DNA from 4 places in the Pedobacter sp. KBW01 genome. Region 2 is predicted to be linked to each of the others. Evidence: riboswitches for the same ligand, from Rfam matches in the RefSeq annotation. Region 2 holds a riboswitch; each other region holds the start of a gene.
What was found. Region 2 has a riboswitch for S-adenosylmethionine ahead of DBR40_RS08835 (peroxiredoxin family protein). Riboswitches for the same ligand answer to the same signal wherever they lie in the genome.
Positions count from the first base shown of each region.

Region 1 (7,505 bases), on a different contig from region 2:
TATCTCGAATCGGGGTGTGCGAAATAAAAACCGCTTACGGCTGCCGTTGGATACATGGCATAGCTTTCGGTTAAGCGTAATCCGATTTTATTTTCCGCATCGAGCAAAGTAAATAAAGTTCCTTTTTCGGTATGCTCTGGGCAAGCCGGATAACCCGGTGCCGGACGTATACCTGCATATTCTTCTTTAATCAGTTCCTGATTGCTTAGATTTTCATCTTTGGCATAACCCCAGTACTCTTTACGTACACGCTCGTGCATGCGCTCAGCAAAAGCTTCAGCTAAACGATCGGCCAGTGCTTTAGCCATAATGCTATTGTAATCGTCGTGGTTAGCTTCAAATTCGTTTACTAATTCATCAATACCAATACCCGTTGTTACGGCGAAGCCACCAAAATAATCCTGAATACCGCTTTCTTTCGGTGCAATAAAATCAGACAAGGCATAATAAGGTTGTCCGTCTACTTTCTCGGCCTGCTGACGGAGGGTATGTATGGTTACCAGTTGGGAGTTTTCAGTTTTCAGTTCGGAGTTATTTACCAGCTGATTACTGCCAACTGTTAACTGAATATCGTCTCCATCTGCATTTGCTGGCCAGAAACCGATTACGCCTCTTGCCGTTAGCAATTTCTCGTCAAGGATTCTTTTTAACAAAGTTTGTGCATCATCAAAAAGCTTTTTGGCTTCGTCGCCAACGTTTTTATCGTCAAAAATTTTGGGATAACTGCCACGAAGTTCCCAGGTATGGAAAAACGGGGTCCAGTCGATATAAGGCACCAGTTCTTCTAATGGGTAATTATCAAAAACCTTCGTTCCAATAAATTCAGGAACAGGTAGGTTGGATTGGAAATCTATCTTAAATTTATTTTCTCGGGCTTCTTCCAGTGTTTTAAAGCGCTTATCCGAACGTTTGTTTAAATGTGCTTCACGCGCTTTATCGTATTCGGCTTTAATACCGGCTACATATTCATCCTTGGTATCGGGATTCATCAAAGTGCTGCAAACCGTAACACTTCTGGATGCATCCAATACGTGAATAGCCGGACCCGAATAATTTGGTGCCACCTTTACAGCAGCATGAATACGTGAGGTAGTTGCACCACCAATAATTAAAGGTATAGTAAAACCTTCGCGCTCCATTTCTTTGGCAAAGTGAACCATTTCATCCAAGGAAGGGGTGATTAAGCCACTTAAACCAATAATATCGGCATTTATTTCTTTGGCTTTTTTGATGATATCCTGTGCAGGAACCATCACACCCATATCTATAATTTCGAAGTTGTTACAAGCCAGCACCACACCCACAATGTTTTTTCCGATATCGTGCACATCGCCTTTTACCGTGGCCATTAAAACCTTACCTGCCGATGAATTCTGATCCTGATCGGGATTATCGAGTTTTTCCTGCTCAATAAAAGGCAAGAGGTATGCAACGGCTTTTTTCATTACCCTAGCCGATTTTACTACCTGAGGCAGGAACATTTTACCTGCACCAAATAAATCTCCCACAATATTCATCCCATCCATCAATGGCCCCTCAATTACCTGAATCGGGCGGGCATATTTCTGGCGGGCCTCCTCTACATCGTCATCCAGATATTCTACAATACCTTTTACCAATGAATGTGATAACCTTTCTTCAACCGATCCTTTTCTCCACTCCTCATCTTTAACAATCTCTTTCCCTTTCGATTTTACGGTATCGGCATATTCTACCAGACGCTCAGTGGCATCTTCCCTACGGTTTAACAATACATCTTCTACCCTTTCCAATAATTCGGGTGGAATTTCCTGATAAACCTCCAACATACCGGCGTTTACGATCCCCATATCTAAACCTGCCTGAATGGCGTGATAAAGAAATGCAGAGTGCATGGCTTCGCGAACCACATTGTTACCCCTGAAAGAGAACGAAATATTCGAAACCCCACCGCTTACCTTGGCATGAGGCAGATTTTCTTTGATCCAGCGGGTGGCGTTAATAAAATCGACTGCGTAATTGTTGTGTTCCTCCAGGCCGGTGGCCACGGTTAAAATATTCGGGTCGAAAATAATATCTTCTGCCGGGAAACCGATTTCGTTTACAAGAATATCGTAACTTCTTTTACAAATTTCTTTTCTGCGTTCGTAATTATCGGCCTGTCCTTGCTCATCAAAAGCCATTACCACAACCGCAGCACCATACTGCATAATTTTACGGGCACTTTCGCGGAATTTATCTTCGCCTTCTTTCAAGGAAATAGAGTTCACAATCCCCTTGCCTTGCAGGCATTTTAAGCCATTCTCAATCACGGACCATTTTGATGAATCGACCATAATGGGTAGTTTGGCAATATCAGGTTCAGAAGCAATCAGGTTCAGGAATTTGGTCATGGCTGCTTCCGAATCAAGCATCCCCTCATCCATATTCACGTCAATAACCTGCGCGCCACCTTCTACCTGCTGTAATGCAACTGCTAAAGCAGCTTCATAATCGCCACCTAAAATCAGTTTCGAGAATTTTGGCGATCCGGTAATATTAGTTCTTTCGCCTATATTTACAAAAATACTTTCTGGGGTAATGGTTACAGGCTCAAGTCCGCTTAAACGCATATGAGGTTCGAGCACAGGTAATTTTCTAGGCTCAGCTTTCCGGGCATTTTTAGCAATGCAACCAATGTGATCAGGTGTGGTACCGCAACAACCACCAACAATATTCACAAAGCCTGATGCAATAAAATCATCAACCAGGTGAGCGGTTTCGTGTGGTTGTTCATCATAAGCTCCAAACTCGTTGGGTAAACCTGCATTTGGATAAGCCGAAACATAACAACCTGCTTTTGCGGCAAGCTCTTCGATATGCGGACGCATTTCTTTAGCTCCCAATGCACAGTTAAAACCGATACTTAATGGTTTGGCATGCATTACCGAGTTTAAGAAAGCCTCCGCCGTTTGGCCCGACAATGTTCTTCCTGAAGCATCAGTAATGGTCCCCGAGATCATAATCTCGAGCTTACGACCAATTACTTCTTCGTATTTTTTAATGGCCACAATAGCCACTTTTGCATTTAGGGTATCAAAAATGGTTTCGATCAACAACACATCCGAGCCACCATCTACCAACCCACGAACCTGCTCGTAATAAGCTGCTTCTAATTCATCAAAATAAACCGCCCTAAAACCAGGATCGTTAACATTCGGCGACATAGAAAGGGTACGGTTGGTTGGGCCAATGGCACCTGCAACAAAACACTTGCGATCGGGATTAGCCGCCATAAACTCGTCGGCCGCTTCTTTGGCTACCCTTGCTCCTTCAAAACTCATTTCGTAAGAAAGGTCTTCCATTTGGTAATCGGCCATCGAAATTCGCTGTGTACTAAAGGTATTGGTTTCGATAATATCGGCACCAGCAGCCATGTACTCGAGGTGTATGGTTTTGATAATATCGGGGCGTGTAATGTTAAGCAAATCGTTATTGCCTTTTACATCACAGGGATGATCTTTAAAGCGTTCCCCTCTAAAATCCTCTTCGGTTAGGGTATATCGCTGAATCATGGTACCCATTGCACCATCAATCACCAAAATACGTTTTTCTAATTCTTCTCTAATGCTCATTGTTGTTGTTGTAGCAAGTAGCAAGTATCAAGCGTTGAAATATTGATAACTCACTTTTTATTAGGTGGCAGCAAAAAGTAAAGGCAAAATTGTCTTAATACTTCATACTTGTTTCCTAAATTAATGGCTTATCTAAAAAGTTGGTACGTGAATCGTAATCCTAAACTTATCTGTTTCCGCTATTTGCAGAATAGAATTTAGCACCTTGTGTGGCACAGGTTGCTAAGACTTCGTTGGGTCTAATCCCTCCGTCTTTCTTAATAAGCATACAAAAATGCAACAAAGCGGCATCATTTCCAAAAATTATCGCCTTGTGGCCAAATAAAATTACAAAGGCCATGCAAAACTGCACAGCCTTAAGAATATTGTTCTGTTTAAACCGTTTATTTTCTGCTTCCGAAAATGCGTAGTAAGAACAGGAAGATGTTTAAGAAATCCAGGTATAAAGATAACGCAGCTACAATCGCCATTTTCTTAGATTCAATCTGGAGAACCTGTTCTCCGCTGGCCTCAATACCTTCGCCAATTCTTTTAATCTTTTGCACATCATAAGCTGTTAATGCAGTAAATATTGCAATGCCAATAAAAGCCATAAACAAGCTGAACTGTTCGCTCTGAATAAACATATTAATTACACTGGCAATTACTAAACCAATTACCCCAACCATCAGAATCGGACCAAATTTGCTTAGATCGATATTGGTTGTATACCCCATAAATGCCATAATTCCAAATATTCCGGCTGCACCTGCAAAACAGCTTACTACCGAACCTGAAGTATATGTTAACAAGATAAAGCTTAAGCTAATTCCGGTTAATACAGAGTAAAGCATAAATACGCCTATTAAAGCAGGTAATGATAACCGGCTTAAACCAAAGCCCATTAATAAAACCAGGCCTAGCGGAGCGAACATGGCTATATAACCAAATATAGACATACTAACTTTGCCTGTTGCAGGGTTAATATTTAAAAGATACTGCATTAACTGCTCGTTGGTACCGAAAAGATAAGCAGCTACTGTAGATAAACTCAATGCAACGAACATCCATAAGAAAACGTTAGCGAAGAATTTTTTAGACACAGATTTTTCCTGTACAAAAACACTGTTGTCCTGATATTGATAATTTTGTTGTTCCATTTTAATTTTTTGCGTGTTAAATTATATAAAAATAAACATTTAGTTCAATCTTTTTGTCAGCAATTCTTCAACTTTTTTAAAGAACTGCAGTGGCTTTAATGTACGCCAAGGCAGATTATCGAAATCGCCGCCAAAGTTAATGTAATAATCGATGTTGTTATCGCGAAACTCGGCAATTACATGTTCCTGAAAATTCACACCAACAATCCAGCCATCTTCCACCTCCTGAAACCACTCTTCGTAATAGCTATCATCAGAAGCATGGAAATTGAGCACATTTTCTCCGATGAGGATAAATTTATTAATGCCTTCATCCATCATCAACTCTACCACATCCCGTTTGAGCAACATAATATCGTTGTTGATGGCATCGTTCCATTCACCGATAAACTCTATTATGGCATAACCGCGATCGTAATCGGCATACAGCACCTTCATGTACAGTGTGCTCGATCCAAATTCATCCCATTGTGGGTGAAGTAAAAAGTTATAAATCTGCTTATCGAAGTAAAGCTCAGAATATTCGGTATTATAAAACGGTGAACGTTCATCTTCAGCCGAAATATAATCATCTCGCCACTGGTAATAAGGCTCAATCTCGTGCATAGTTTTTAATTATTGAATGCGCGAATTTTGAATAAGTAAATGTTCTTAGCCCATCTCCAATTCAATCATTCTACCCTTCAGTCATTAATTTAATTTTGAATGAACGAATTTTGAATGAGTGAATGTTTAAGCCCATCTCCAATTCTGTCATTCCATCCTTCAATCATTTGTTAATGTTGTCCGGCTTCTACAGCTTTACGTACACTTCCGTAGCGGTTCAGCAACTCAGCAGCTTCTTCGTAGCCAATGTGCAGCTCATCAGCAACCATTTGTGTCCCACGATCTACCAGCTTATGATTGGTTAATTGCATATCAACCATCTTATTACCAACCACACGCCCTAACTGTACCATAACCGTAGTACTAAGCATATTTAAAACCAGTTTTTGTGCCGTTCCCGATTTCATCCTTGTAGAACCGGTAATAAACTCAGGGCCAACCACCACTTCAACAGGGAAGTCAGATTCTGCAGCAATTGGTCCGCCGGTATTGCAAACAATGCAACCCGTTAAAACGCCATGTTTACGTGCCGTATTTAAGCCCCCAATAACATAAGGAGTAGTACCTGATGCAGCCAGGCCAACCAGACAGTCTTTTTCGTTAATATTAAACTCCTGCAAATCTTCCCAGGCTTGTTCAGCATCATCCTCTGCAAATTCTACAGCCCTTCTGATAGCGGTATCTCCACCGGCAATAATGCCTACAACCCAATCAAAAGGTACACCATAGGTAGGCGGACATTCTGATGCATCTACCACACCTAAACGCCCACTGGTACCCGCTCCGATATAAAAAAGACGACCACCTTTTTTCATTCTTTCGGCAACTGCCGAAGTTAATTTTTCGATCTGAGGCAAAGATTTTTCTACAGCAAAAGCTACAGTCTTATCTTCGTTATTAATGCCCTGCAAGACTTCCAACACCGACATCTTATCGATGTGGCTGTAGTTAGATTCTTGCTCGGTAACTCTATTCATAAATTTAATTTTGATAAAATTCGGTAAATTCTTTCTAAATACACCTTTAAAAATTCAAAAATATATCTCATAAAATTCAATTCAGCCTTTGTTATGGTTAATTTATGTTAAAAATTATAAACAAAAGACAAGAAAATGCAGTTAAAAAATATATCAACCCGCTAATTTTCATAAATTTGCAGTAACGCTGATGAAAAAAAATACCCGTAATAATATACTGATCGCTATAAGCTATTCTGTAATCTTAATAGCAGGTATGTTTTTGGGCATAAAATTTATCAAAGATCAAGGCTTTGGCGTTAAAAAAAGTCCACAGCTGGCCAGCAACAGCGACGAGAAATTAAACGAAATTCTTCACATCATTAACGGCAACTACGTTGATGATATCAATACCGATTCGCTTCAAAATTTACCTATTGATAGTGTTTTACATCAGTTAGATCCGCATAGTGTTTACCTGCCGCCAACCGATGCACAGGATATGAGCGATAACCTGGAGGGAAACTTTGAGGGGGTTGGCATAGAGTATTACATGCTTAACGACACTATGATGGTTACGGGCGTTGTTAAAGACGGACCAGCATCCCAGGCGGGCATAAAATTGGGCGATAAAATCCTGAGCATTGATACTGCTGTAGTTAGCGGAAGAAATTTACCCAAAGACCAGCTAACTGGCCGCTTTAAAGGGCGTGCAGGAACTGGGTTAAGCGTGGTTTTATTACATCCGGGCTTAACACAAAGCAACCGCATTATGGTTACCCGTGGCAAGGTAAATATTAGCAGTATTGATGCGGCGTATATGATTAACAGCGAAACAGGCTACGTACGCATCAGTAAGTTTGGTGCCAATACCGATAACGATTTTGCTTCAGCGGCCAACAGCCTGAAAGCGAAAGGCATGAAAAAGCTGATCCTCGACCTGCGTGATAACGGCGGTGGCTATTTTACTGCAGCTACTGGCCTGGCCGATCAGTTTTTGCCCGAAAATAAGCTTATTGTTTATACCCAGGGCAAGCATGAGCCACGTACCGATTATTTTTCGACCGGAACCGGTGCCTTTCAAAATGGTAAGCTGGCGGTGCTGATTAACGAAAATACGGCCTCCGCAAGTGAAATTGTAGCTGGTGCGATTCAGGACTTAGGTAGGGGCATAATTGTAGGCCGTCGCTCTTTTGGTAAAGGCCTGGTAC
Region 1 covers NZ_QAJQ01000002.1:93,323-100,827, forward strand. The annotation lists gene metH (methionine synthase) at 1-3,593, opposite strand, end outside; SAM riboswitch class I at 3,757-3,860, opposite strand; gene DBR40_RS01525 (Bax inhibitor-1 family protein) at 3,977-4,732, opposite strand; gene DBR40_RS01530 (hypothetical protein) at 4,772-5,338, opposite strand; gene murQ (N-acetylmuramic acid 6-phosphate etherase) at 5,509-6,315, opposite strand; gene DBR40_RS01540 (S41 family peptidase) at 6,506-7,505, shown strand, end outside.
Region 1: it holds a riboswitch for S-adenosylmethionine, as region 2 does, so the genes downstream of both, metH (methionine synthase) here and DBR40_RS08835 (peroxiredoxin family protein) in region 2, are expected to answer to the same signal.

Region 2 (7,505 bases):
TATTAAGCTGTATCATTCCAACGTTGCAGCTCGTAGGGGTTTTGTAACCGATGTGCGGAAGTATTGCGGCGTAATTTGTTGGCTGTAAATCTGGATTTTGTTTTTGGCAAAACACTTCCCAACGGCTCATGTGCGTGTGTACGCTGTGAGGCATGTTGTTCCATGTTTCTATATCTTCCAGACAGCCCTGTACAATGTCATTAAAAGAGAGTGTGGGTGCTGGTTGCGAACCAGGTTGATTACTTTCTGATAATGCATGAGGTCTTGCAAGCCATCCAATACGCTTTTTTTCGAGATTATAACGCAATGGCCTATAATAAGCTTCAATCCTTTTGGCACGTGCTTTATTGGCTTCAATACGCACATACTGGAACATCGCGCCTTCTTTAAGGAAGGTATTAACAAATGAGCTGTTCAAACTCATTTCCCCTTCAAGTTCAGCAGGAAGGTTGAAACCCCAATCAGCATAGTTTCTTACCATCTGGCGGTAAAACTCCATGATAATGCCCTCTTTGCTCTTCCCATAAACCCAGCAGGTGAAAGCTTCAGAACCTAAATCGATGCCGTTATAGAACCAGACACGGTTACCATCTGCCATTTTGAAAGGCGGTTGCCTATCATCTATTGAAATTATGCTACCTGCAAATTTCGCCTTCAATAAAGAGTGGTAAGGGCTAAACTGCTGCATGAATTTTTGACGGTCACCACTACGTTTGCCGTGCGTACCAATTTTATTGCTCCATTGTGCTATGTAATTGGTTACTGTTGTAGCACCAAGCTTTTTGAAGTCTGAAGGGTTGTATATTTCAGATGTTTCATTATTGATCACCTCCAAATAACCCATCAAAAAAGCCTCATACTGACGATGAACTTCTGTAGCAGTCGGTTTGGTTGGCTGTCCGGCAAAAAGATTGTTTAGTAGCTCAATGGTAATATCATCAACTTTACGACGGTTGGCATTTTTATGCCTTCCTGAAATAATGCCAGCATAACCAATGGTTTCAAAGTCCTTTAAAGTCTTTTTAAATTGCTTTTCACCTGGTGGCAAAGTGTGCCTAACTTTGTACTTTTTTTCTAGTATATCATTGAAGCTTTGTGCATCAGATAATAGGGTTTGAGCAATTCCCGCACCACTAAAATTACCTTTTGTCCTACGTTCGTTTTCCCTGGCACTTCTAAGCGAAATTATGGCCTTTAAAACGCTTGCATTGATGATATACCGCTCCTGAAATTCGGTATCAAGGTAAGTTCCGTCTTCAAATTTGAAATTTGTAAAGAATTTTACGGCTTCGCCATCAACTTTATAAAACTGGTCAAGTACATGGTTTAATTTCCGGGGATCACCGATGCCATCCTGAACAACTGGGGGCAAACTATCGAAAGAAATAAACATCTGACGGCCGTTACCGCCCAGCTGAACACGTTTAATACCGTACGCTTTGTTAGCATATCGGGTAATTTCGCTATAAAGGGTATTTTCCTTTTTGTACCAATTTGGCACAAGTTCATCTTTGGTTACTACCAAAATGTTATTCCATAATTGAGGCATTGTTATTCTCCTTTGAGGTTTAGAAGTTCTTTTAAAGAAGGGATGATGTTTGAGCCTTTGTATTTTCCGTTAACGGTGTCGCTCACCACCTTCCTGCTGAAGCCCAGCTTTTTTGCTAAGTGTGTAATTGAAATACCTGATTGTTTTACGGCTTCCCGTAAATAAAGATTTTCAGGATAATCTACTTTTGGTTTTGTTTGTTCCATGCTTGTTCACATATTTGTAAATACTTACACGAAGGTATAAGACTATTTTCTTATAACCAAATTTATTGTAAGATTTTTTTCATATGGTAGCACAAAGACTTAGTCAGTATATTGAAGATAAAGGCATTAGCCTTTATGCGTTTGAGAATAAATTAGCCGTTTCACGCGGCTCAATCTCAAAAGCTATTAAAGAAAATAAGAGTATCGGCTCTAATGTATTAGAAAATATTCTTAGCAAATTCATTGATATTAATCCTATTTGGCTTATGACAGGTAGGGGAAAAATGATTGCATCCGATATAAATGAATCTGTTGTAGAGCCTGAGCAGACTTTTTTATTAAAGACGGATAAAAAGAGAGAATTGCAACGAATACCGCTTTATGATACCAACGCTGCTGCGAGTGTGCTTCCTACATTTAATGGAAAGCACAATATTATAGACTACATAACTATCCCAAATATGCCTTCATGTGACGGGGCGTTACCAATTATTGGAGACAGTATGTACCCATTGCTTAAAAGTGGTGATATTGTGATGTATAAACTTATAAACGACCTTCAAGACGGTATTTATTGGGGCGAAATGTACTTAGTCTATATAAACGAGCATGGCGATGATATGACCCTAGTAAAGTACGTGCAGAAATCAGACAAAGGGGATGATTATATCAAATTGGTTTCTCAAAACCAACACCATGCACCTAAAGATATTAAGCTAAAGAAGGTTAAAGCAATGGCATTGATCAAAGCTAGTATAAGAATCAATAGCATGAGCTAACCGGCGCGCACACATATCTTTTTATAAATAACCAATTTTATTCAACCTTAATTAGCTAGTATTCAAGTATTTAAATACTTGACCATAAATATGCTGATTGCATTATAGGGGGGTGTTTGTTCGATTTATAAGCTTTTTTAGCCTATTTTTATACTTTTTACGGGTATTTACAATGCATTAAACTACATCGATTTGCACAACCAACTGCACAACCAACTGCATTACCAACCCAAAAAAGAGTAAAATTTTCTTATATTTCTAACTTTTTTTACAGTAAAATAGTCTTACCTATGGCCGCCATATTAAGAAATTTAAATTCTGGATAAACAGCTTTTAAATACCTTTTAAGCTATTTTTTCGTGATAAATGGTAGCAACTCCCTTTAAAATATCATCTTGCCTTTCCAAAATGGTAGTATTCTGGTAGTAAATGGTAGATTGGAAATTTGGAAATAAAATAATTACCAACCTATAAACCATAAAAAAAGCCTTTAGCGATATGCTAAAGGCCGTTTTTTCCTTTTTTTCCTTTTTGCCTTTTATAGAAGTCTGGTATTATGCCCTATACTAGTAGATGATTTATACAGAAGAAGGGAGAGGGAGCCTCGTCGATCTTCTAGCAACTTTTCAGCAATGAAATAAGTGCTTTACTCATTCGTCCGAAATTTTTCGGGGGAAAAATAAATTAACTAAGATATGAAAACACTTAAACTACAAAACTCCTGCTGTTGTAAATAGCATTTACAGCTTCAAACATGCTTTTCTTTTTTGATTAAGCGGCTGGTAATTTACCAGTCATGGAAATGGTATGTCTGCTCCACAGGGTTTTAAAACAGAATTACTAAACTAAAACCATAAACATGAACTTTAAAAACTATCTACCCACACTAAAAGGCCTCTCTTTGGGGCTATTGATCAGTAGTTCGGCCTTTTCGGCAACAGTTAAACCACCCGCAGCCTTTATTAAAGAAGGAATATGGCGCGGTGTATTTACGGTGAGCGAATCGGCTGTTCCATTTAATTTCGAATTTAAGGGCAAAGATCCTGAACACGCTGTTTTTACTTTGATAAATGGTACCCGTCGCGATGATTTCCATGTGCAGCGTCTTGGAAAGGATTCGATTTTCGTTAAAATGAATACTTACGATGCAGCCCTGGTGGCCAAAATAGAACCCAATGGTACATTAAGTGGTGAGTATCGGAGTTTGGTACCAGGTTTCAGGGGGAACTCTCTGCCATTTACGGCCGAGCCTGGTAAAACCTACCGCTTTGTAGAGCCCGGTAAAGATGTAAAACCTACTGCCGACCTATCGGGCAAATGGGAACTTAAATTATACAGTAAAGAAGCTGTTCCTGCATCAATTGCGGTGCTGAAACAAAACGGGAATAAGCTTACGGGCGTAATTATGACGGTTGTAGGCGATAGCCGTGAAATTGAAGGCACCATACAAGGAAATGAGTTCGCTTTATCGGGCTTTACCGGTCCAAGTCCTTTTATTATTAAAGGAAAAGTAAATGAAGATGGCACGCTATCAGGAGATCAGGGTTTTGGTATCTATAAAAACATCAAGTTCGATGCCACTAAAAACAACGATGCCAACCTGCCTGATCCCTATAAATTAACCTTTTTAAAAGAAGGCTATAAAAAACTCGATTTCACTTTTCCTGATCTTAAGGGTAAAGCCGTTTCGCTGAGCGACGATAAATACAAAGGCAAAGTGGTAATTGTAGAAATTGTGGGTACCTGGTGTCCGAACTGTACCGACCAGACTGTTTTTCTTTCGCCCTGGTTTAACAAAAACCAAAAACGCGGAGTAGAAGCCATTGCCATTGGTTTTGAACAAAAAGACAGTCTGGCCTATGCCCAGTACACGCTCGGAAAGCTGAGAGATAAATACAATATCAAATACGATATCCTATTCGGTGGGCTGGCCGATAAGAAACTGGTAGCACAGAAACTGCCCGCACTCAACAAATTTATTGCTTTCCCAACTACCATTATCATCGATAGAAAAGGAGAGGTACGCGAAATTTACACCGGCTACACCGGCACGGTAACAGGTAAATATTACGACGATTACGAGAAGAAATTTAATCGCGTACTAGACGAACTGATTGCTGAACCAGCACCAGAAACTGCTGCAGTAAACAAGAATGAATCGATAAAAGGAAAATAATCATTAAAAAACCAAAATAAAATGAGCGTACATAAAATTTTTAAAGGAGCAGTTTTGCTCAGTTCACTGTTTATTGGTGGACAGGTTTTGGCCGATGGTGTAAAACCGGTAGCTGTAGAAAAAACAATAAAAGAAGGGGTTTGGCGCGGTGTATTTAATGTAAGCGAAACCCAGGTGCCTTTTAACTTCGAATTTAAAGGCAAGGATTTCGAACATGCTACTTTTACCCTGTTAAATGGCACCCGTCGCGATGATTTCCACGTAAAACGCATTGCACCCGATTCGGTATTTATTAAAATGAATACTTACGATGCAGCCCTGGTAGCCAAAATAAATGATGATGGTACATTATCAGGCGAGTATCGCAGTTTGGTGCCGGGTTTCAGGGGCAATTCGCTTCCTTTTACTGCCGAGCATGGCAAAAAGTACCGCTTTGTTGAGCCGGGTAAAGATGTGGCACCGGCGGCCAATATATCGGGCAAATGGGAGCTTAAGTTCTATTCAAAAGAACAGGTGCCTGACAAGGTGGCGATACTAAAACAAAACGGAAACAAGCTAACCGGGGTAATTATGCAGGTAACCGGCGATAGCCGCGAACTGGAAGGTACTGTACAAGGTGATGAGTTTGTGCTTTCGGGCTTTACGGGCCCAAGTCCTAAAATTTACAAAGGTAAAATCAATCCTGATGGTACCATCAGCGGCGTAATTTCGGCCGGAATTTACGATAATACCAAATTTGATGGTGCAAAAGACGATAAAGCCGAATTGCCCGATCCCTACAAAATTACATTCTTAAAAGAAGGTTATAAAAAGCTCGATTTTACCTTCCCTGATCTTGCCGGGAAATCGGTTTCGCTAAGCGACGATAAGTACAAAGGTAAAGTGGTAATTGTAGAAATTGTGGGTACCTGGTGCCCGAACTGTACCGATCAAACGGTATTTCTTTCGCCATGGTTTAACAAAAACCAGAAAAGAGGAGTAGAGGCCATTGCCATTGGCTTTGAACAAAAAGACGACCTGGAGTACGCCAAATACACACTGGGCAAACTGCGCGATAAATACGATGTAAAATACGATATCCTTTTTGGTGGCCTGGCCGATAAAAAACTGGTATCGCAGAAATTGCCGGCACTCAATAAATTTATTGCTTTTCCAACTACCATTATCATCGACAGAAAAGGCGAAGTACGAGAAATTTATACGGGTTATACCGGCACCGTTACCGGAAAATACTATAAAGAATACGAGAAAAAATTTAACGCTTTGTTAGATGAACTGATTGCAGAAGATGCTACGGCTACTGCCTCGGCAACAGGCGATAAAAACACGCAAAAAAGCAAATAATCATATCCTTACGCCGGTTAAGCTGATGGTTTAACCGGTATTATCTAAAAAATATAAATCCAAAATGAAACTAACATTAACCATTTCGCTATTAACCCTGGCCTCTTTAGGCGCTTTATCACAGTCGAACCGCTTTGCTGCGGCAAACCACAACGGATCTGCATCAAAGAAAATAATTGTTACACCTAATCATGCTTCAAAGGCGCAATCGTTCAAAGTAGATAATGCCAGCAGCAAACTAACCTGGTTGGCCAAAAAAGCTACTGGCGAACACAGTGGCAACGTAAAAGTGAGCGAAGGAACATTTGTAATTGATGGTACAACACTTAAATCAGGCAGTTTTACCATCGATACCAAATCGATTACCGTAACCGATGTTACCGACGCCACCACAAACGGAAAGTTGCTTGGGCACTTAAAAAGCGAAGATTTTTTCAGTACTGAGAAATTCCCGACTTCAACTTTTGTAATTACATCTGCCAAAAAAGGAAGTGGCAACCAGTATAGCTTAACCGGTAAACTCACAATTAAAGGCATTACCAACGAGGTAAGTTTTCCGGCGGCAATTGATGTTGCTGGTAAAAAGTTAACCGCCAAAGCTAAAATTACCATCGATCGTACGAAATATGATATCAAGTTCAGATCAAAAAACTTTTTCGAAAACCTTGGTGATAAAGTAATATACGATGATTTTGATATCGATGTAGCCTTAGTGGCGAATGCCGGATAATAAACCAACCTAAACTAAAACGCTTAATAAGAAAGGCTGTATTGTTGCCGGATCGTTATGGCGAAGCCGATGGCTCAAAGCAAGTTCACAATACAGCCTTTCCAATTTAAAACAAACTGCCAAACGATTTTATAAGCTTAATCAGGGCTAAAAGAAACAGAATTGAACCGATGAAAAAAAGAAGTGCTATCATCATACTGAGCTTTATTGCGCTGTTGCTTACCCAGGCAGCTTTTGTTGGAGGCGGCGTAAGCGAAATCCAAACCAAAGAAGAACTTGGGAGCAGTTTATTTTTCGATAACATCCTTTCGAAAGACAGAACCATTAACTGCTCATCGTGCCACAGGCCCGAATTTGCCTTTGCTGATACGGCCACTTTTAGCATTGGTATTGGCGGTAAACTAACCGCACGCAATTCGCCCGGTTTAACCAATTTATCTGGTCGCACACATTTTTTCTGGGATGGAAGGGCAGCTTCGCTCGAAGAGCAGGCTTTAGGCCCCATTACTTCACCCGATGAAATGGGATTGAGCATTGAAGAAGCTGTAGAAAGGCTGAACAAGGATAAGGCATACGTCGAGGCTTTTGCAAAAGTATTTAAATCGCCGGCTACCAAAGATAACCTGTTAAAAGCACTTGCTGCTTTTGAGCGGACCTTAGAAACCAATAACAGTGCTTACGATCGTTACATCAATGGCGATGATAATGCCCTTTCGGCTGC
Region 2 covers NZ_QAJQ01000007.1:553,293-560,797, reverse strand. The annotation lists gene DBR40_RS08850 (hypothetical protein) at 1-1,549, opposite strand, end outside; gene DBR40_RS08845 (helix-turn-helix domain-containing protein) at 1,552-1,755, opposite strand; gene DBR40_RS08840 (S24 family peptidase) at 1,839-2,534, shown strand; SAM riboswitch class I at 3,110-3,220, shown strand; gene DBR40_RS08835 (peroxiredoxin family protein) at 3,394-4,710, shown strand; gene DBR40_RS08830 (peroxiredoxin family protein) at 4,732-6,054, shown strand; gene DBR40_RS08825 (YceI family protein) at 6,119-6,784, shown strand; gene DBR40_RS08820 (cytochrome-c peroxidase) at 6,955-7,505, shown strand, end outside.

Region 3 (7,505 bases), on a different contig from region 2:
GACCATTGCCGGTATTAAAAGCTACTTCAGGATCAATATCAACCGTATTGCGGTGAATAATCCACAGGTTACGGCCAACAAGCGATACCGAAACACCCTGTAAACTTAGCGAGCGCAACCATTTCGTTGGCAGGTTATAACTTAGTTTCACTTCGCGGAGTTTAACATAAGAAGCACTGAAAATATTGGCTTCATCGATATTCCTGAACGATTTGTAATACTGCTGGGCAGGTAATATTTTTTCGTTGCGTTTGCCATCAGCAGTTACCCCGTCAAAAATAACCCCGTCATCGTAAACAGTTTCACCAGCCGGAGCTGCTCCGTTTAACCATACAGTTCCTTTGGTTTTATCGTTACCCGGATAATAGTAAGCAATACCGCCATACTCTGCAGCCCTGCCTGGTAAAGTTGAGGCTAACACGCCTGTATAAGTACCTGTAGCATATGTACCGTTGTAAATAGAGCCGCCAATGCTGGCATCAACCAACACGCCTAAACTAATGCCCTTATAGCTAAAGGTGTTGTACACACCACCAATCCAATCCGGAGTATATTTACCCAATACCTGCTTGGTTGGGTTGGTAGCCGGAGCGCCGGTTGCATTTACAATAATATTGCCGTTGCCATCTCTTAAAAACGCGGTACCAAATAACGATCCATAAGGTTGACCCACAGTAGCAATTACCTGTGCTGAGTTAGAAGCTACAACATAATTGGTTAATAATTTTTCGGCATCCAGCTCAATTACCCTGCTCCTGTTTGCGGCAAAGTTTAGATCGATATCCCAGGTAAAAGCCTTTTTAATTGGCGTAATGCCCAACTGCGCCTCTATACCTTTATTGTTGATTTTTCCGGCGTTCAACAATTTTGAACTAAAACCGGTACTCTGGCTCACATCTGCCGCTAAAATCTGGTTATAACTATTGGTATTGTAAGCACTTAAATCGAAACGCAATCTTTTGTTAAAGAATACCGCCTCAACACCCAATTCGGTTGATGTGGTGGTTTCAGGTTTCAGGTTAGGATTAAGATCAATAGATCCTGTATTCAGCTGTGGATTTCCATAAAACGGAGCGCTAAAAACATAGGTATTAATCAAACGGTAAGGATCTGCATCTTTACCTACTTTAGACCAGCCACCACGTATTTTTAAATAGTTAAGGGCATCGCTTTTAATATCCAAAGCTTCGGTAGCTACAAAACTTCCATTAAACGAGGGGTAAAAATACGACCTGTTTTGAGCAGGCAAGGTAGACGACCAATCGTTACGGGCAGTAATGTTGGCAAAAAGGTAATTTCTGAAACCAAGTTGCCCTGAAGCATACACACTATACGATTTTAAACGTGACAGGTTATTTGATGATACCAATGGATCGCGTGAGTTTTTAAGCGTATAAAGTCCAGCAATGGCCAGTTTAGGTGCACTTTGGTCGTTTTGTTCGATATACTGCCTGCGGATATTCCCCCCACCCAGCAATTCGAGGCTAAAATCATCGTTTAGCTGTTTGTTAAAGTTTAAGGTTGCATCGGTATTGTTTTCGTTTACCGTAAAAGCACTTTCGGTGTACGATCCAAATGGTGTTCCGTTGGTACCATAAGCAATCCGTACTTTACGCCTGTCGTTATAATAATCCGTTCCTGATCTGAAATTTAAATCAAGCCCGTCTATGATTTTATAATTCAACGCTAAACTCCCGATTATGCGGTTCCTGTTTTGCGATACCGTATTCTCGTAAGCTACCCAATATGGATTGCTGTAATAGCTGTTATTCCAGTTAAACGTTTTTCCATTCTCATCCAAATAATTTTTCAACTGGTTAATATCAACCTGACGACCAAACCAGGTAAACTGCAACATGGTACTCGTAGAGCGCGAACCACCTGTACCCGGTAAGTTATCCGAATTAAGTTTACTGTAATTGGCATTAGCCGTTAAAGTTAATTTCGGGGTTATTTTAAGGCTGGTATTCAGCACAAACGAATTTTTCCCCTGTCCCGAATTAGGCACAATACCTACCTGCTTTAAATTGTTGTAAGAGATCCTGTAATCGTATTTTTCTCCGGCATCTGCAATCGATACACCGTTATTTAAGGAATAACCGGTTTGGAAAAAATCGCGAACATTATCCGGATGCGCTTCAAAAGGAACAGCTACACCTTTAGAGAAAAACTGCGGAATTAGTCTGCCATCCAGTTTCGGTCCCCAGCTCTCATCAACCCCGTCATTTAAACCTTTACCAGCACCATCCACATAGCTAAATTTACCTTCAGAGCCTTGTCCAAAAGCATTTTGATATACCGGAAGGGTAAGCAGGCTTTCTAAAACCGCGTTCGAGTTAACGGCAATTCCCAATCCTTTTTTCGATTTACCGGTTTTGGTTTTGATGAGGATTACGCCTGCTGCAGCCCGCGATCCGTACAATGCGGCTGCATTTGGGCCTTTAAGCACACTCATTGATTCAATATCTTCAGGATTGATATCCGAAATGGTATTGGCATAATCCCGGGCACCGGCCGAGTTTAACTGCGAGTTATTAACCGGAATTCCATCTACCACAAACAGTGGCTGGTTGTTACCGGCAATGGAAGTTTCACCCCTGATTACCACGCGCGACGACCCCATACTTCCCTGGCTATTGGTTACCCTTACACCGGCAATTTTACCAGCCATGGCATTAACCAGGTTCGATTCTTTAGCTTCGGCCAAATCCTGCCCCTTTAATTCCTGAACGGCATAACCCAGCGATTTCTTTTGGCGCGATATACCTAAAGCAGTAACTACAACCTCATCAAGCGACTGATCGCTCGATTGCAATACCACAGCGATAGGACTACCTTTAACAACAGGTATTTCCTGGGTTTTAAAGCCAATGTATGAGAATATAAGGGTAGCTTTTTCGGGTGCGTTAATGCTAAAAACCCCTTTACCATCGGTAGTGGTAGCTTGTTTGGTTTCTTTGATCAAAACAGAAACACCCGGCAGGGTTTCGCCCTCGGCCGATTTTACCGTACCTGCAACAGGTACATTTTGCGCAAGTAACTGCTGCGCCGTAAAGAGCAGCAAAATAAACGCTATTGATTTAATTTTTTTGAACATCTTGTGTTGTAATAATTAGTTAATGGAGACAATAATTTGGGCAATACCTTTCCACCACGGCTATAAACCGTATTTTTTGTTTAAAAAATGAAAGGATTGGTTAGCTTAAAAGCCCGTTAAAATGAATGCATCTTAACAGGGCATACGCATTCGGAAATACCTCGTTTGGTTTAAATAAATAGATTTTAGTACGTCTGTTTTTTTCATCTGGAAATGATCATTAGTAAATAAGTTACTTTCAAAAAAGCCCGGGTACAAAAAAAGCACCTCAACCAAAAGTCAGAAGTGCTCCATATTAATAAGGATAACGCAAACTGCTGACTTAACTACCCCAGATTCATCCGGGATGGAATTAGCACCATTTCTAAAACTTAGATGGTTGCTAAGGTTTCACAGGGCCATTCCCTCCGCCTTTCTTGATAAGCATTTTTAAATAACTGGGGCAAAGGTATAATTAAATCCAGTAATTCTATAGTTTTTATATATTTTTATCTGAAAATTTTTTCTTGCCAAATACGAGCCGTATATTTGTCGACCAATTTAGTCGATTAAAACACATCCCAATGAATCTGAAATCAATTTTCACAGCCGTTTTGGCCATATCAACTACCATATCCTTTGCACAAGATCAAACCGTATTGGCCAATCATACAGGGGTAAAAGCCCATAAAGAAAAGTCTAATGCCTTTGTAGCACTCGGCAGCTGGCGCGGAGTTGCCAAAGTAAAAGAAGGATTGGAAATCCCTTTCAACTTTGATATCAACGAAAAAAATGGTCAGCAGAAATTATATTTCCGCAATGCCGAAGAAAGTTTTGAAGGCGGTTTAGTTAAACAAACTGCCGATTCGCTTTTTGTCAAACTCGATCAGTTTGATAACGAACTGGCATTTGCCATAACTGGCGATCAGCTTACCGGCACATTAAGAAAACAAGGCCAGACCGGTAAACCTTTGGCCATTGTAGCCGAGCGTAAAAACTACCGTTTCGAAACAGACGGTAAACCTGTAACAGCCAATTACTCCGGAAGCTACGATGTGGTTTTCAAATCGCCAAATGGCAAGGACGAAAAAACAGTAGGTTTATTTAAGCAAACAGGCAACAAACTTACCGGTACTTTTTTACGTGTAACCGGCGATTCGCGCTACCTGGAAGGCGTGGTAGAAGGTAACGAATTTCAGTTATCAAGCTTTATTGGCTCCTCTCCTGCTTACTACAAAGGCACTTTCCAGTCCGATGGCACTTTAAGCGGTGAAATTTTAGGTGCAAGAGGAAGTCAGCCTTTTACAGGTGTTAAGAATGACAACGCTGCCCTGCCCGATGCCTACAAACTCACCTACCTGAAACCGGGTTATAAAACCCTCGATTTTAGTTTCGCAGATGTTAATGGAAAAAAGATTTCGTTAAAAGATGAAAAATACAAAAACAAGGTAGTTGTTTTAACCATCACTGGCAGCTGGTGCCCCAATTGTGTAGATGAAGCTACCTTTATTGCCCCTTGGTATAAAGAAAACAAGAAACGTGGTGTAGAGGTTATTGCCTTACATTACGAACGCTCTACTGAACCAGAATATGCTAAAAAAGTAATGAGCCGTTTCCGAGAGCGCTTTGGTATCGAATACGATCAGGTTATTGCCGGTACAGCCGATAAACAAGTGGTAGCCGAATCCTTACCTGCATTAGATTCGTTTGTATCTTTCCCTACTACCATTATTATCGATAAACAGGGAAATGTTGCCCAAATACACACCGGCTTTAATGGTCCGGCTACAGGCAAATTTTACGACGAATTTAAAAAAGAGTTTAATACCGAGATTGATGCTTTATTGAAAAAGTAAATGCAATCTAAAGCTTTGTTCCCTGGTTAATTAAAAGTACTAAGCCGTAGCCACCATCTTTTTGTAATCGCGTGGGGTTACACCTTTGGCTTCTTTAAAAAACCGGTTAAAATTAGACAGACTATTAAAACCACATTCGTAAGCCAGGTTACCGATTTGCCTTTCGCCATCAGTAATCAGCTTGCAGGCATGGCCAATACGTACTTCATTTACAAACTCAACAAAAGTTTTTTGGGTGCGGCTTTTAAAATAACGGCAAAAAGCCTGTTTATTCATGTTAATCAACGCGGCAACATCGTCCAGTTGCATATCGGTAGCAAAGTTTTCGAACACATACTTAAATACCTTATCCATCCTGTCGTTATCTTTTAGCTGGTAGGTATTGGTATAACCCTGACTGGCCAGTAAATCGTACTCTTTGGTATGGCTCAATACCTCGAGTATTTTAAACAGCGAAATCATTTTCGGAAAATCTTCTTCCTCTTTTACCAGCTGTACCAGGAGTTTTTTTAACTGCGATTTGGTTTCCCCATAAAACTTCATTCCCCGACCGGCTATCTGCAATACCGCTTTCATTTTCTGCATATTACCCAGCTGTACCAGCAATTCGATCAGCTTATCCGGATTAAAAAATACCGAAATAGAACGCGCGTGTTTCTGGTTTACCTTATCGTCAAAATAGGCTTCGCGGTTGTACCAAACATGCGGAATATTGGAGCCAAGAAAAATCAGCTCACCTTTTTCAAAATTTTCTATACTATCGCCAATAATGCGTTTGCCTTCACTTTCAACCATGTAGGTAATCTGACATTCGACATGAAAATGAAAAGCTGTAGAAAAGTAAGGCTGATCTATTACCTTCGTTTTAAAGATCTCATTATCCAAACCTTCCAGTATTTTAGCAAAAACCGGTTTCATAAGGGCATTTTTATATAGTTTATATTTGGTTAGGTCAATACCACGCCAAACACTGCTTAAGTGAGCAGATCCTATTTGGAGATAACAACCTTGAGTCAAATATACGCTACATTATCAAAATAAAGCAAACAAAGTATAATACTTGCTAAAATAACATCAAAAATAGCAAACAGAGCTTTAGAATTTAGTCTTTCTTCGGCCTAACTTTGAGTAATTACCCATACTAACCAAATCAATAAAATGAATCCGTAACCCGACAAGGTTAAAAATTAAGGATATAAAATGAACCAAAATTTACACCAAAAAGTGATCCTGTTAACAGGCGGCTCCGATGGTATTGGCTGGGAATGTGCCAAAGCCTACAGTAATGCAGGTGCAATTGTTTGTATAGCAGATAAAAACCCCATTGCTGAGCAAAAATTAAGTGAACTGGCTCAGCCTAATACTTTTATCCAATGCGATGTAAGCCAGGAAACAGAAGTACAGGCTGCTATAGAACTGGTAATTAACAAATACAACCGTTTAGATGCGATCCACAACAATGCAGCTATTGCCAGTCCTTCAAAACCTTTACACCAAACCAGCGATAGTGAATGGGATTTGTTGATGAACATTAACCTGAAAAGTATTTTATTTACCACCCGCCATGGCTTATCCCATTTAAAAACCACCAAGGGAAGCATCCTGAGTACCAGTTCGCTGGTGGGCAGCATTGGTCAGGAAAACCATGCCGCTTACGTGGCCACCAAAGGCGCTGTAAACGCCTTAACCAAAGCCATGGCTTTAGATTATGCTCCCTTTCAGGTGCGGGTGAATGCCATTTCACCTGCAGCCATTAATACGCCTACACTACAAGCCTGGAGCAACGAGCAACCCAATAAAACAGATTTAGAACAATACCTTAACAAACTGCAGCCTTTAGGCAATATGCCCAATGGGGATGTAATTGCCGATGCCTGCGTATTCCTGCTGAGTGATGCAGCACGCTTTATAACCGGTACCATTTTGCCGGTAAGCGGTGGTGCAGAATTAGGTTACAGAACCATTATTTAAAATATGATCCATAAAATTAATATACTCGACAAAAGATTTGAACTGGCTACAGGTGCTGGTAGTGATGCTATACATAAAGATCCGCAATACTCTTATGCGATAGCTCAACTGGGCGATGAAAGCGGCCTTACCGGTAATGGCCTGGCCTTTACTTTAGGCGAGGGTAACGACCTGGTTTGTAAAGCAGCTGCTTTTTACGCCGATAAAATAAAAGGTAATGATATTGAGGAACTGATGGCAGGTTTTGGCCAAACATTTAAAACCCTCTCAAACGAGCAGCAATTTAGATGGCTAGGACCCCATAAAGGTGTGGTACATTTGGGTTTGGCCGCTGTTACCAACGCGTGTTACGATTTGTGGGCCAAAAAACGTGGTGTGCCGCTTTGGAAATTATTGATTGATTTAACACCCGAACAAATTGTAAACACACTCGATTTATCCTACCTGGAAGATGTACTCAGCAAAGAAGAAGCCATTGAGCTTTTGCAGTCCCAGGTCGATTCGAAGAAAGACCGTGAGGGCATTTTAGCAACGGGTTATACCGGTTACGATACCTCAGTTGGCTGGTTTAATTACGACGATGAAAAAGTACGCGAAAACTG
Region 3 covers NZ_QAJQ01000010.1:149,131-156,635, reverse strand. The annotation lists gene DBR40_RS11280 (SusC/RagA family TonB-linked outer membrane protein) at 1-3,097, opposite strand, end outside; SAM riboswitch class I at 3,417-3,523, opposite strand; gene DBR40_RS11275 (peroxiredoxin family protein) at 3,661-4,932, shown strand; gene DBR40_RS11270 (AraC family transcriptional regulator) at 4,972-5,850, opposite strand; gene DBR40_RS11265 (SDR family NAD(P)-dependent oxidoreductase) at 6,133-6,903, shown strand; gene DBR40_RS11260 (enolase C-terminal domain-like protein) at 6,907-7,505, shown strand, end outside.
Region 3: it holds a riboswitch for S-adenosylmethionine, as region 2 does, so the genes downstream of both, DBR40_RS11280 (SusC/RagA family TonB-linked outer membrane protein) here and DBR40_RS08835 (peroxiredoxin family protein) in region 2, are expected to answer to the same signal.

Region 4 (7,505 bases), on a different contig from region 2:
TCGTAGATTTTTTTAAACTGGAAAGTCTGATCTTTTGGTGCTGCCGACCAGAAAATAGTCTGCATTACCGATCCGCACGCGCTTGATGCCGGTAAAGTGTACGATCCGTTACCGCTGTTGGTTAATTTCCAGGTACTGCCCTGAAAGCATTTGTACGATTTCTCGCCGAATAAACCTTGCACGGCACCATCAGGTAAACCTTCTAAAGCTACATTGCTTACTACCCAGTCGCGCACTACTGTACCTCTGCTACCGGTAACACCTGCGGTTACCCTTTTTGCAGTATTGCAGCTTTGTAACATTACTAAAGTAGAACATGCGATTGCGATAGCTATAAATAATCTTTTCATTTTAGTTTAATTTAAATTCTGTCAAAGTTGTTACATAAATCTTGCCAAAACAATTACGAAGTTTAAATTAGCTGCAAAATATTAAATTGCAATCTGATATTATTTCGATCAACCCCTATTATCATGAAACCCGAAACCCTTGCTATTCACGCATCTAATCTCGTTAACAGTGCTACAGGCGATGTTACTCCTCCCATTAATCTGTCTACAACTTTTTTTCGCGATGAGCATGGCGGGTACCCTGGAGGCCATATGTATAGCCGGGTAAGCAATCCAAACCGGTCTGCTTTAGAAAACACTTTAGCCAAATTAGAATACGGTGAAGATGCAGCTGCTTTCTCATCGGGCAATACTTCGGGTATGGCCTTGTTTCAGGCGTTAAAAGCAGGGAGCCATATTATTGCACCCGATGATATGTATTGGGGCTTTAAAAAACAATTACTTACCATTTTCGCCGATATACTTGAATTTGATTTCGTCGACCAAACAGACCTGGATCTGGTTAAAGCCTCTGTTAAGCCTAACACCAAACTCATTTGGTCTGAAACACCTTCCAATCCCTTGTTAAAAGTTACGGATATAAGTGCAATAACTAAAATTGCAAAGGCAGCCAATATAACTTTTGCCTGCGACAGTACTTTCGCCTCTCCTATTTTACAAAACCCGATTTTGCTCGGGGCTGATATTGTAATGCACAGCAGTACCAAATACCTGGGTGGCCACAGCGATGTATTAGGTGGCGTTTTGATTACAGCGAAAAAGGATGGACTGTGGGATAAAATTAAGAATGTGCAGCAAACCGGTGGTGCCGTTCCATCGCCTTTTGATTGCTATCTGTTAACGCGCAGTATTAAAACCCTGGCATACCGCATGAAAGGTCACTGCGAGAATGGTAAAAAAGTAGCTAAATATTTAAATCAGCACCCGAAGGTAGAAGCTGTTTTTTATCCGGGATTGGAAACGCATCCCCAACATGAAATTGCTAAAAGCCAAATGAAAGATTTTGGTGGTATGATGTCGTTCCTGGTAAAAGGTGGTGTAGAGGCAGCAAGTAAAGCGGTTAATAAAGTGCAGTTGTTTGCGCAGGCTACCAGCTTAGGCGGCGTTGAAAGTTTGATTGAACACCGCTACTCGATTGAAGGACCGGATAGTAAAACACCTAAAAACCTGTTGCGCATTTCGGTTGGGTTGGAACATGCAGATGATATTATTGCTGATTTGGAGCAGGCTTTAAACTAGCATTTAACCCTATAAGGTTTCTAAAACCTTATAGGGTTATCTATAGGACTTAAAAACTATTTCGGGTTACAAACCGTAGTTAATTTAAGCGAATAATTGGCTTCTAAAGGCTCATTGGTTTGCGCTAAACGTTGTGAACCCGTATTGGCCGGACAAGCAATATCGCCTGCGGCATCGTAAACCAATTTGTTGCCGTTGGCCAATAACTCTTTAGGTACATAAATCTGCACTTTAGTAATTGAATAGCCCGAAGGAAAATAGCGAACATAATAACCATCAGGATGTTTGGTCCAGATGCCGCTGGGCACATCGCTTCTTGGAGGTGCCATACCTGCTACAATTGCATATTTCTCCATATCAGCATAGGTGTAATTGCCTGATGCCACCAACTGCCTGATATTGTTTTCGGCTTCAAACACAGCTTTTAAGCCTGATGGCAACTGATCTTTAGCTTTCTCCATTACATCAAAAGGTAAAATGCCCAAAGCACCACCTTCTAACTGGGTAAGTTGCTTAGGTGTAAGTAACTTAATGGCAGTAAGTTTAACCTGGCCGCTGTAATCGGCAAATTTTGTGCGGGCAATAATGGTCCACAATAAAACCTGAATATCGTGCTGTTCTACTTCGGGGTGCTTTTCGGCACTCTTTAATATCGATACTACAATTTCTTCTTTGGGTCCTAAAACCGGAGCAAACATGTAGCCATCGCCTTTTGAAGGGGCAAAGGTTCCGGCTTTAAGGCAATAGCTTTTATTGGTCATTTCGTAAAAACCTTCGCAAAGCACATAACCGCCCTCCGGATTTTTAGGTAATAAATATAAAGGCTGAAATTTCTCCTTCGATTTAAAATCGGGCATCATCTCGCCTTCGCGATTCACATCTTCAAAACTGGTGGTAATGGCAGCAGGCTGTTTCAGGAATTTATCAACCCCTAAGGCTTTAGCACCCTGTGCTGTACCCACTTTTAGTAGTTTATCTTTTAAGCCACCAAACTGGGCATTAACGTTATTTAAGCAGGCAACAGTAAATAGTATTGCCAAACCATAGAATTTTACATTTTTCATGATGATTAGATTTAGATAGGTAACACAAACTTAAAGTTTTAACCATTAACTTTATATTAAAATATTTAAGGAGCCTTAATTATTTAAAATTAGCACCCTCATTCACAGTAGCTTGCTTTAAATTCAAAATTTTATTTTGTGGATTAAAATTAAATTCAGACATTTGGAATATTATTTGGCAATAAGCTAAGTAAAAGTCAATCTTCAGAGGTTGATTTATAAAGAAGTGGCGAGAGACTGGCTCCATGACCCACTGGCAACCCTCAGAAAGAGAAGGTGCCAATTCCTGACTGGCTAACACGGTGTTATCTGGTGATATAAATTTTAACTGATGAAAACATTAAATCTTCAATCGCTAAGCGAACCTGGTTCAAACCTTAAAAAAGTAGAAGATCTTTCTATGTCTTTTATGTGTTGCAATATGCAGGCGATTACTTGTATGTGCTGTTGCATACAGTAATTTAAAAATCTTCCCTTTTTGTGTTTTTCAAACTGGAAGGTCCCGCTAAAACGGGATACGCCCACACAGCTTTAACCTTTAGGTTAATCTGATCCCTACAGATTATTCAACATTTAAAAATTTAAGCATTAAAGATTATGTCAACTTCATATAAATTCGAAACTTTACAAATACACGCAGGTCAGGAAATCGATCCAACTACAGGCTCAAGGGCTGTTCCTATTTATCAAACCACTTCATACGGTTTTAAAAATGCTGAGCATGGAGCCAATTTATTTGCTTTAAAAGAGTTCGGTAATATCTATACCAGGATCATGAACCCAACCAGCGATGTTTTCGAAAAACGCATTGCAGCTTTAGAAGGTGGCGTAGCAGCATTAGCAGTAGCATCTGGTCAGGCAGCACAATTTATTGCCTTAAATAATATCCTGGAGGCTGGCGACAGCATTGTTTCTTCATCTCATGTTTACGGCGGTACTTATAATCAGTTTAAAGTAGCGTTTAAGCGTTTGGGTATTCATGTTGATTTTGCTAACCCGGATGTGCCAGAAGAATTTGAAGCTAAAATTACCGATAAAACAAAAGCTATTTATTTAGAGACTATCGGTAACCCGGCATTTAGTGTGCCCGATTTTGAAAAAATTGCGGCTATTGCCAAAAAATATGATCTTCCTTTAGTTGTTGATAATACTTTCGGTGCTGCAGGTTACCTGTTTAAACCATTAGAACATGGCGCTAACGTAGTGGTACAATCGGCTACCAAATGGATTGGCGGACATGGAACCAGCATTGGTGGTGTAATTGTTGATGGCGGAAATTATAACTGGGGAAATGGTAAGTTTCCACAATTTAGTCAACCATCAGAAGGCTACCATGGTTTGGTTTTTAGCGATGTTTTCGGTGTCGACGGTCCTTTTGGCAATATTCAGTTTATTATTCGTGCCCGTGTAGAAGGTTTAAGGGATTTAGGTCCGGCTATTGCGCCGTTCAACTCTTTCCTGTTATTGCAAGGTCTCGAAACTTTATCGCTTCGTGTACAACGCCATGTAGATAATGCTTTAGAATTGGCTACCTGGTTAGAAAATCACCCGGCAGTTAAAGAAGTGGCTTATCCTGGTTTGGCCAGCAGTAAATACAATAATTTGGCAAAGAAATATTTAAGCAATGGCTTTGGAGCAGTTTTATCTTTCGAGTTAAACGGCAGCAAAGAAAGAGCAACCCAATTAATCGATAATTTAAAACTGATTTCGCACCTCGCAAACGTGGGCGATGCCAAAACGCTGATTATCCAGCCATCGGCTACCACACACCAGCAATTAAGCGATAGCGAACAACTGGCTGCAGGTGTTAAACCGAACTCGCTTCGCGTATCAGTTGGTATCGAGCATATCGACGACATTAAGGCCGATTTTGAGCAGGCTTTTGCAGCAATTGGCTTATCAGTAAGTGCAGCCAGTTTACAAGCCTAATCCTTTTTTTATTACCATCAGCATTATTTTAGCATGAGCACAGCATCAACATATCAATATAACAAACAATTTAAGCTCGAAAGCGGAAAAAAAATCCGTAACCTGCAAATCGCTTATCAAACATATGGCAAATTAAACGCAAAGAAAGATAACGTAATATGGGTTTGCCATGCGCTTACTGCCAATGCCGATGTTTTTGAATGGTGGGAAGGTTTGTTTGGGCAAAACGCTTTATTCAATCCAAACGATCATTATATTATTTGTGCTAATGTTTTAGGCTCTAATTATGGTACAACCAATCCTTTAAGTACCAATCCGGTTAACAGCCTGCCTTATTACTTGTCGTTTCCGCAGTTTACCATCCGCGATTTTGTATCAGCACACCAGCTTTTAGCGGCGCATTTACAAATCGATACCATTAAACTATTAATTGGTGGCTCGTTAGGTGGACAACAAGCTGTTGAATGGAGCATTATTGAGCCGAATAAAATTGAGAACCTGATTTTAGTGGCTACTAATGCCGTGCATTCGCCCTGGGGAATTGCCTTTAACGAAAGTCAGCGACTAGCCATTACTACCGACCGTACTTTTTATGCCAATAAGCCTGATGGAGGCATTAAAGGTTTGAAAGCAGCCAGAAGCATTGCACTTTTAAGCTATCGTACTTACAATGCCTATGGCAGCACACAGGTAGAAAGTGTAAACGATAAAACTGATAATTTCAGGGCTTCGTCTTATCAGAATTATCAGGGAGAGAAATTAACCAATCGCTTTAACGCATACAGTTATTATTATTTAACCAAAGCAATGGATAGCCACAATGTTGGCCGCAACCGCAAAAGCATAGCTGATGCCTTAAAGCTGGTTAAAGCAAACACACTGGTAATTGGAATCGAAAACGACTTTTTATTCCCGATTTCAGAACAGAGATACCTGGCCGATCACATTACAGGTGCTGAATTTGCCACCATCCATTCTGAATATGGTCATGACGGGTTCTTAATCGAAACCAATACTTTAACCAATATTATCGGAACTTTTATTAAAGAGAGCCGCGATAAGAAAATAATCAAATTACAGCATACTGCATAGAAAGAGTAAAAGCAGAAAGACTTAAGCGTAAAGCTAAATAATAAAGACAAAAACAAATATAAGAACAATAGGATCGGTTAAAATCCGGTTATCTGTATAATCACAAAATAAAAATGAGTAAGAATTTAAAAATCGGTTTATTTGGTTTCGGAGTTGTAGGACAAGGTTTGCTGGACATTATCCAGAGCCAGAACCTGAATCTGGAAATCATTAAAATCGCGATAAAAGATCCAAAGAAGAAACGTACGCTCAATAAAGATTTGTTTACTACCGATCGTAACGAAATACTGAATAATACCGAAATCAATACAATTGTAGAATTGATTAACGATGCAGATGCTGCATACGAAATTGTAACTACCGCCTTAAAAAATGGCAAAAATGTAGTTTCGGCCAATAAAAAAATGATTGCTACCCACTTAAAAGAGCTGGTAGATTTACAGGCAGAACACGGTACTTCCCTATTGTATGAAGGTGCAGTGTGTGGTAGTATTCCAATTATCCGTAACTTGGAAGAATATTACGATAACGAATTGTTCCATGCATTAAGTGGCATTTTTAACGGATCGTCCAATTACATTCTGTCGAAAATATTTAACGAAAACCAGAGCTACGATTCGGCATTGAAAGAAGCTCAGGACTTAGGTTTTGCCGAAACCGATCCTATTTTGGATGTGGGAGGTTACGATCCGAAATATAAACTGGCTATTGCTACGGCCCATGCTTATGGTTTATTTGTAAACCCCGATATCATCCTGAACATTGGTATCCAAAACCTTTCGCAGTACGATATTAAATATGCACGCGAGAAAAATTTTAAAATCAAACTGGTACCAACAGCCCGTAAGGTAAATACCAAAGATGTGGTAACTTATGTTTTGCCTAAACTAGTAGCTAAGGATGATTTCTTGTATAATGTAGAAAACGAGTATAATGCTGTAGCAGTACAGGCTGCTTTTGCCGATAAACAGTTTTTCTATGGTAAAGGTGCAGGTGGCCATCCAACCGGTGCAGCTGTATTGTCGGATATTGCCGCATTACGCTACGATTACCGTTATGAGTATAAAAAGTACCACTCAGAAAACGGTGTAAAACATACTGAAGAAATTTTACTGGAAGTGTATTTACGCTACGCAGATGAAGATCTGATTACCTTACTGGAATTTGATAACATTAGCGAACGTTATGCTGCCGATAGTTATAAATATGTGGTTGGAACAGTTAAGCTGGAAAGCCTGATCAAGAACCGCGAATTGCTTTTAGATCAATCTGTTTTTGTGGCCTATACCGGCCGGCAGATTTACAAGCAGGAGCTGCTGAGTGAAAATGTTTTTGCCGAAGAACTGGCAGCCCTTTAAACTTAGAAACTGTTTAAATTTCTGTGAAATATCTAATGGGCGTTGTCTCCACCGCCCATTAGGATTCGCTAGAGGTGGGTGTCCTCACCCACCTGATAGACCTGTGAATTATTTATTCATTTTTAAACAGCTTCTTAATTTTTAAGGTTAATTTTTTTATTTGTTTTGTTGTTAAGCATAAAGGCCGGAGCGAGTCCGGCCTTTTGTGTTTTATTTTACTTTAACATACTTTTCAATAATCACCCGGTCCACCCCTTCTCCTTCTACCTTTTCTACGCCTTGTTGGGTTAAAGTATCTTTATTGATGCTGAGTTTGAAATTAAAAGTCTTTCCTTCCCAGTTTTTGTTTTTATAATATTCGAGGTGTTCGGTATAATTATCTTTATCCAGTACAAAAGTTCCGCCTCCGGCATCAAAATCAGCAGTATCTTTAGGGTTAACACTGTGTTTTAAAAATGCAAAATGGGTATTGT
Region 4 covers NZ_QAJQ01000012.1:213-7,717, forward strand. The annotation lists gene DBR40_RS13270 (hypothetical protein) at 1-350, opposite strand, end outside; gene DBR40_RS13275 (trans-sulfuration enzyme family protein) at 474-1,589, shown strand; gene DBR40_RS13280 (hypothetical protein) at 1,646-2,653, opposite strand; SAM riboswitch class I at 2,867-2,977, shown strand; gene DBR40_RS13285 (O-acetylhomoserine aminocarboxypropyltransferase/cysteine synthase family protein) at 3,251-4,582, shown strand; gene metX (homoserine O-acetyltransferase family protein) at 4,616-5,674, shown strand; gene DBR40_RS13295 (homoserine dehydrogenase) at 5,788-7,032, shown strand; gene DBR40_RS13300 (hypothetical protein) at 7,243-7,505, opposite strand, start outside.
Region 4: it holds a riboswitch for S-adenosylmethionine, as region 2 does, so the genes downstream of both, DBR40_RS13285 (O-acetylhomoserine aminocarboxypropyltransferase/cysteine synthase family protein) here and DBR40_RS08835 (peroxiredoxin family protein) in region 2, are expected to answer to the same signal.